One region of the Salinicoccus roseus genome, then DNA from elsewhere that is predicted to be linked to it. Evidence: riboswitches for the same ligand, from Rfam matches in the RefSeq annotation. Region 1 holds a riboswitch; each other region holds the start of a gene.

Region 1 (2,266 bases):
TCAACACGAAGCCTGCCCTCTCACTCGGCCTCGAGTACTGGAACCTCGAGCAGTTGAAGATATTCTGGCAGTTCACCGCCATCCGGCGCAAGAATGCAATGTAAGGAGGATTCCATGGAAATCAAAGTGGCTGACAACAACATCATGTACAACCAGTGCCTTGAAATCAGAAAACGCGTCTTCGTCGAGGAGCAGAACGTCCCGATGGACCGCGAAGTCGATGAATATGAAGACACGGCGACGCACATCCTGCTCATCGATGACGAGCCGATCGGCACGGTCAGATACCGTCCGGCCTCAGAGGGCATGATCAAGGTCGAACGCATGGCCGTCCTGCCCGAGGAACGCGGCAGGAAGCTCGGTTTCAAGCTGATGGAGTTCGTCCATGACCATGCCCTGGAGCATGGCTACACCCGCGCCAAGCTCGGGGCTCAGGTGCACGCGATCGACTTCTACAGGAAGCTCGGCTACACCGTCAGTTCCGATGAATTCGAAGATGCGGGCATTCCGCATGTATATATGGAGAAGGCACTGTAGACAGTGATCGACACCCGGATGGCATCCCGCTGTCCGGGTGTTTTTAAATAACCGTTTGGACATGAAAAGCGTCCATGATATAATGGATGTGCAAAATGAATAGAAACAGCATAGGGGAGCCGTCATGGCTGAGAAGGTGAATACCTGACCCTTGGACCTGATCTGGATAATACCAGCGTAGGGAATGTGCAGATTATACGGCATCCGTATATCCTGCTGCAGCTCTTTGACGCCTCCAGATAAGGAAGGTGTTTTTTTATACCGTTTTTGCGGTATGGGAGGCACCCGATCTTGAGAGGAGATTTTATCATGAAGAAATTATTGTCCATCTTTATACCGGTACTGCTGCTCGCAGCATGCGGCGGGAACGGGGACGGCGGCCAAACGGAGGACGATGGGCTGACGGAAGTCACCTTCGTACTCGACTGGACGCCGAATACGAACCATACAGGCATCTACGCCGCGCAGGCGGAGGGCTACTACGAGGAAGCAGGGCTCGATGTCGAGATCATCCTGCCGGGTGAAGCGGGTGCGGAACAGACCGTTGCGACGGGCAACGGGGACTTCGGCATCAGTGCCCAGGAGAACGTCACACAGGCACGCCTCCAGGACGTATCGATCGTTTCGCTGGCGGCCATCATACAGGATAATACATCCGTCTTGGCTTCACCTGAGGAATATGGACTTGAGACGCCATCCGACCTCGAGGGCCACACTTATGGGGGATACGGCTCCCCGATCGAGGAGGAGACCATCGCCTCCATCATGCAGGCGGATGATGCCGATATTGAGAATGTCGACATCATCAACATCGGCGACACGGACTTCTTCACCGCCGTACAGCGTGATGTCGACTTTGCATGGATCTACTACGGCTGGACTGGCATCGAAGCGGAACTGCGCGACTTCCCGCTCAACACGATCGACTTCACCGAGTATTCCGACGCTCTCAACTTCTACACGCCCGTCCTGATCACGAACGAAGAGATGATCGAAAATGACGCCGAAACCGTCGAGGCATTCACAGAAGCGACGGCCGAAGGCTATCAGCTTGCGATGGACGACCCGGAAACGGCGGCACAGCACCTGCTCGATGCAGAGCCGGACCTCGACGAAGAACTCGTCATGGCGAGCCAGGAGTGGCTGACGGACGTCTATCAGGGGGATGCGCCCTACTGGGGCCATCAGGAGCGGGACGTCTGGGAGAACTATATGAACTGGATGTATGAAAGCGGCCTGATCGAATCCGAACTCGACGTCGACCAGGCGTTCACGAACGAATACCTGCCTGGTGGAGAGTAAATTGGAGGAATAGCGAATGCGACGAATTTCATCATGGAGCGTGATTCCACCGCTCCTTGCGATACTGGCCATACTGGTGATCTGGCAGCTGGCCGTCTCGCTCTTTGACATCCGTGACTGGGTCCTGCCAAGCCCGATGCAGATCATACAGGAAGGCATGGATATCTATCCGCGCCTGTTGGGCCACAGCCTCGCCACAATACAGATTGCACTCGGAGGGTTCGCCCTCGGCGTAGGAGTCGGGCTTCTGCTCGCCATACTGCTCCATCTGATGCCGCGGGCCAAGGAGAGCATCTATCCGCTGATGGTACTTTCCCAGAATGTGCCCATCATCGCCCTGGCACCGCTGCTCGTGCTGTGGTTCGGCTTCGGCACACTACCGAAGATCCTGATCATCACACTCGTCTGCTTCTTCCCCGTCGCAGTC
Region 2 (2,266 bases), 600 kb from region 1:
CCCCTCGAATGAAAGGTCTTGCTGTCGGCCAGCACCCCCGCACCGCCGGTGGGATCGGTTCCCGCGACAGTTAGGGCAATGGGGATTCTAGACATGGATACCCACCTCCATCCAGCGTTCCTTCGTGGCTGCCATATTGAAGAAGCGTCTTTCATGTTCTGTGCTTTCCATGAAATTCCTTTTGATCTGCCTCAGATCATCTTCCGACATCTTTTCGGCTTCGTTATCGATGATCGTCTGCATCACATCCAGCGTGTCATCCATATCCCTGGCATAAAATTCAAACCAGCCACGGTAGGGATGATCGGCTTCAAATGTATGACGTGCCATCACCTTCTCTGCAAGCCTTCTGTATACATATGGACATGGGACCATCGCGCTTAAGGTGAACGCGATATTCTCCCTTGTAAGTGCATTGAAGTACATATGTTTGATGTAGTGGTCGGCAGACGGATACCATACACCTTCGTCTGTGATCTCTTCATATGTCATACCGACTGACTGTGACAATACGGCATGCGCTTCGCTTTCCCCTTCAAGCAGGAATTCCATCTGTCCCAGAAGGTATTCTCCAGTCTCCCTGGAATTCGTTTTGGCAATCAGCATGGCATAAAGTTTCGCGAACTCCTTCAAGTAGAGTGAATCCGCCTTCAAATAATGGATGATTGCATCCGCCTCAATGTTTTCATGTATCAGTCCCTGGATGAAAGTGTCATTATAGATCGCCTCGATGATGGGTTCCGCTTCATTCCTCAATTCTTCAGTCAGCATATGATCTCTCCTCTTATAGTATAAAAACCCGTTTCCAGCGTGGGAAACGGGTTCAGTATGTAGACAGTGTATGCCGTACCAAACCACTTCCCTACGCTGGTATTAGCCAGATCAGGTCCAAGGGATCGGCCGGGTGGCCGTCTCAGCAAAAAAGCACCCCTAGTGGTGTTTCTATTCAGTTGACTCCAATGGTAGAGAATACTTTATAAATTGTCAAATAAATCACTGCCAACTGAATAAGTGTCATTTCTGTAAATGTTATTGAACCCTGGTGTAATCCGCGCTAGCTTATTGATGGCGGCATTGCGCAAAGCAATGCGTTGTTACACCATAAAAACGATCAGGATGGTGCATGGTTGCAGGAAGATACAGGCAGCAGAATAAAAACGCTGATGGAAATATTGGTTGTTTCCACAAGACTCGGCCTGACCTCTTTCGGGGGGCCGATTGCGCATTTGGGCTATTTCCATGAAGAATACGTACGGAGGAGGAAATGGATGGATGAGGCGGCCTATGCCGACCTGGTGGCCCTCTGCCAGTTCCTCCCTGGGCCTGCAAGCAGTCAGGTCGGCATCGGAATCGGTGTCGTCCGCGGTGGACTGATCGGGGGGCTGGTCTCCTTCCTCGGCTTCACCCTCCCCTCTGTAATCGCACTCATACTGTTTGCACTTATGCTCAATACTTATGGCTTCGAAGATGCAGGATGGATCGATGGAATGAAGGTTGTTGCAGTGGTCGTCGTGGCCCATGCGATCATCGGCATGGCACAGAAACTGACGCCTGATCTCGAGCGCAGGACCATCGCCCTGGGTGCGCTCGTCATCACTTTATTATGGCAGACCGTCTTTACGCAGGTAGGCGTCATTCTGCTTGCGGGGATAATCGGATTCATCCTTTACCGCAATCACTCGACAGATGACGGTGATACCGTTCACTTTCCTATTTCAAAGCGTGTGGGGTACGTATGCCTCTCCCTCTTTTTTGTACTGCTCGTTCTGCTTCCGGTCCTTCGTGAAGCGACCTCGAATCAGTGGATGGCAATGCTCGACAGCTTCTATCGTTCAGGTGCGCTCGTTTTCGGAGGCGGCCATGTCGTGCTGCCGCTTCTGGAACGGGAGTTCGTGCCCACAGGCTGGATGACGGCACAGGAATTCCTTGCAGGCTATGGTCCAGCGCAGGCCGTACCCGGTCCGCTGTTCACCTTCGCCGCCTACCTCGGCACCATAATCAGTGGGTGGCAGGGAGGACTGTTTGCGGTGTTTGCAATCTTCCTGCCGGCATTCCTGCTCATACTGGGAAGTCTGCCATTCTGGAATATGCTGCGCAGCAATCCAAACATAAAAGGTGCACTGACGGGCATCAATGCTGCGGTCGTCGGCATATTGATCTCAGCCCTATACAACCCGATATGGACGAGCAGCATCAACCAGACGGCCGACTTTGTTCTTGCCGCCATACTTTTCAGCATGCTTGTCCACTGGAAACTCCCGCCATG
Region 3 (2,266 bases), 170 kb from region 1:
GCATCCTATTCGCAAAGGGGAATTGCCATGGACAGGATCAATCTGATTACGCTCGGTGTAAAAGATATGTCGACTGCAGTCGACTTTTACCGCAAGCTTGGATTTGAAGCATCACTGGTCGGCAGTGAAGAAGCGCTGGAAATCGTATTTTTCAGGATGAAGGGTTCAAAGCTCTCCCTCTATCCGCTGGAAAAACTGGCGGAGGAGACCGGACAGCCGGTACCTGATGGTGGATTCAATGGCGTGACGCTCGCCTATAATGCGAAGTCCGAATCGGAAGTGGACCAGGTTCTGAAGACTGCCGGCAGAATCGGAGGGATGGTCGTGAAGGAGGCGGCCCCGACGGACTGGGGCGGCTATAGCGGCTACTTCACAGATCCGGACGGCCACTACTGGGAAGTGGCATATGGCGCGGACTGGGAATTCGACGATAATGACATGCTGATCATCTGATACAGAAAGAGGGGAGCCCGGCCGGGCTCCCCTCTTCATATCGTCCTAGCTGTTCGACGGGCTGTTTGCTGAAATCGTGAATGTCATCGTCGTGTGGCTTACCGCTTCCTGTACTTTCGTAAAGGATGACTCCATGGCGCTGAAGATGTCCGGCACCGTCCCGTCGAGCCGCGTGGCGTAATGGGATGGGCTCACCGTGACGCCGGCCTCCTTCGACAAGTCGATCTGTTCGTAGATGACATCCATATAGTCGGTCGTATTCATCGGATAGAGGGCGAACTTGCATCCTGCCTTCTGCTGGACGTCTTTTGAAGGTGCATTCAACCGATCCGGGGATGCATCCATGTAGGCATCCCCGGAAGAATCACCCGGACAGCCGATGGAGAACGTTCCGCTCATCTCGACATGTTTCCCCGTCTTGGCCGCCTCAAGGTAGATTCCCTGGACGACATCGAATACATGCTCGATCCGTCCACGCACACACGTCGAGACGTCATCCGTCTCTTTCCACACCTTCGATGTGTCGACCCGATCCAGTGCGCCGAGGATCACTTCCGCGAAATCATCGCTCATCACACTCAAGTTGAACTGGCAGCCCGCAATCCGTTCTGTTCCGCATTCCTGTACCATAATCATGCCTCCAATGATTTTATTGAAAATGAAAAAGCTGCACTCCCGAGGGAATGCAGCAGATGTATGGAGTGGTGCGGACATACAAGGCTGCACTTCCCCACGCTGGTGTTATCCAGATCGGGTGGTAAGGGTCCGGTATCTCCGTCTCAGCCTAAGGCGCCCCCAGTGCATCGGTATGCAGTTTTTCATTACAGTTACCATGATAGTGGATTGGGGCCTGGCGTGTAAAGCGGTATGGGAATCAGCCCCGGGATGTATATTCTGAAGTGGAAGCGCTTGAAGAGGCAGTGCTTTGGAGCGGGCCCCGCGCAAAGTGGTAGAATATAGGGGTGAGAGTAGAAAGGAGGGAGGATATGGCATATATCTCCCTTGTATTTCTGGATGTCATACTGCCGATCCTGATTCTGCTCGGCGTCGGTGTCATCCTCCAGAAGAAGTTCGAATTCCGTCTGCGTCCGATTGCGAATCTCGTCACCTACTGTTTCCTGCCGGCCGCGGTATTCCTGAACATATATGAAGCGGACATCGACTTTGAACTGCTGGGACAGCTCGCATTGTATCTGGTACTGTTCATTACTGCAATGATGGTGGTCGGTGAACTGCTCGCCCGGGGGCTCGGCCTTCGCGGAGGGGAGCGGACCGCGCTCAAGAACAGTGTCTCTCTGATGAACTCCGGCAACTACGGGCTGCCCGTCAGCCATCTCGTATTCAGTGCCAACCCGGTGGGTGTATCTGTGCAGATCATCGTGCTCGTCGTCCAGAATCTGCTGACGTTCACATATGGCCTGTACAATCTGCGGTCCAATGCGAAATCCGTCGTGGAACTCTTCCGGGAACTGCTCCGGCTGCCGATCATCTATGCACTGGCGGCCGCGTTCATCCTGCAGGCAATTGACGTCGAACTGCCGAGTTTCATCAGCGTGCCTGTCGAGCAGCTCGCCGGTGGGTTCGCCGCGCTCGCGCTGCTCCTCCTCGGGATGCAGCTTGCACAGATCGAGATCCGTTCCTTCCACAGGGTGATCGCCTGGAGCGCACTCGGCCGGCTGGTCATCGGACCCGCAGTCGCCCTGGCCATCATATTCATGCTCGGCATCGAAGGCGTCATCGCCCAATCGCTCTTCATTGCGAGCGCGTTCCCGACCTCGAGGAATACTGCGACCCTCGCACTCGAATATGATGT

What was found. Region 1 has a riboswitch for thiamine pyrophosphate ahead of EDC33_RS05365 (ABC transporter substrate-binding protein). Riboswitches for the same ligand answer to the same signal wherever they lie in the genome.
Region 2: it holds a riboswitch for thiamine pyrophosphate, as region 1 does, so the genes downstream of both, tenA (thiaminase II) here and EDC33_RS05365 (ABC transporter substrate-binding protein) in region 1, are expected to answer to the same signal.
Region 3: it holds a riboswitch for thiamine pyrophosphate, as region 1 does, so the genes downstream of both, EDC33_RS04575 (YkoF family thiamine/hydroxymethylpyrimidine-binding protein) here and EDC33_RS05365 (ABC transporter substrate-binding protein) in region 1, are expected to answer to the same signal.

What each region holds. Positions count from the first base shown of each region.
Region 1 covers NZ_RKQJ01000001.1:1,054,085-1,056,350, forward strand. The annotation lists gene EDC33_RS05355 (DUF2538 family protein) at 1-104, shown strand, start outside; gene EDC33_RS05360 (GNAT family N-acetyltransferase) at 115-537, shown strand; TPP riboswitch at 640-738, shown strand; gene EDC33_RS05365 (ABC transporter substrate-binding protein) at 847-1,839, shown strand; gene EDC33_RS05370 (ABC transporter permease) at 1,856-2,266, shown strand, end outside.
Region 2 covers NZ_RKQJ01000001.1:457,309-459,574, forward strand. The annotation lists gene thiD (bifunctional hydroxymethylpyrimidine kinase/phosphomethylpyrimidine kinase) at 1-95, opposite strand, end outside; gene tenA (thiaminase II) at 88-771, opposite strand; TPP riboswitch at 843-942, opposite strand; gene chrA (chromate efflux transporter) at 1,164-2,266, shown strand, end outside.
Region 3 covers NZ_RKQJ01000001.1:882,414-884,679, reverse strand. The annotation lists gene EDC33_RS04580 (VOC family protein) at 28-453, shown strand; gene EDC33_RS04575 (YkoF family thiamine/hydroxymethylpyrimidine-binding protein) at 499-1,083, opposite strand; TPP riboswitch at 1,164-1,260, opposite strand; gene EDC33_RS04570 (AEC family transporter) at 1,440-2,266, shown strand, end outside.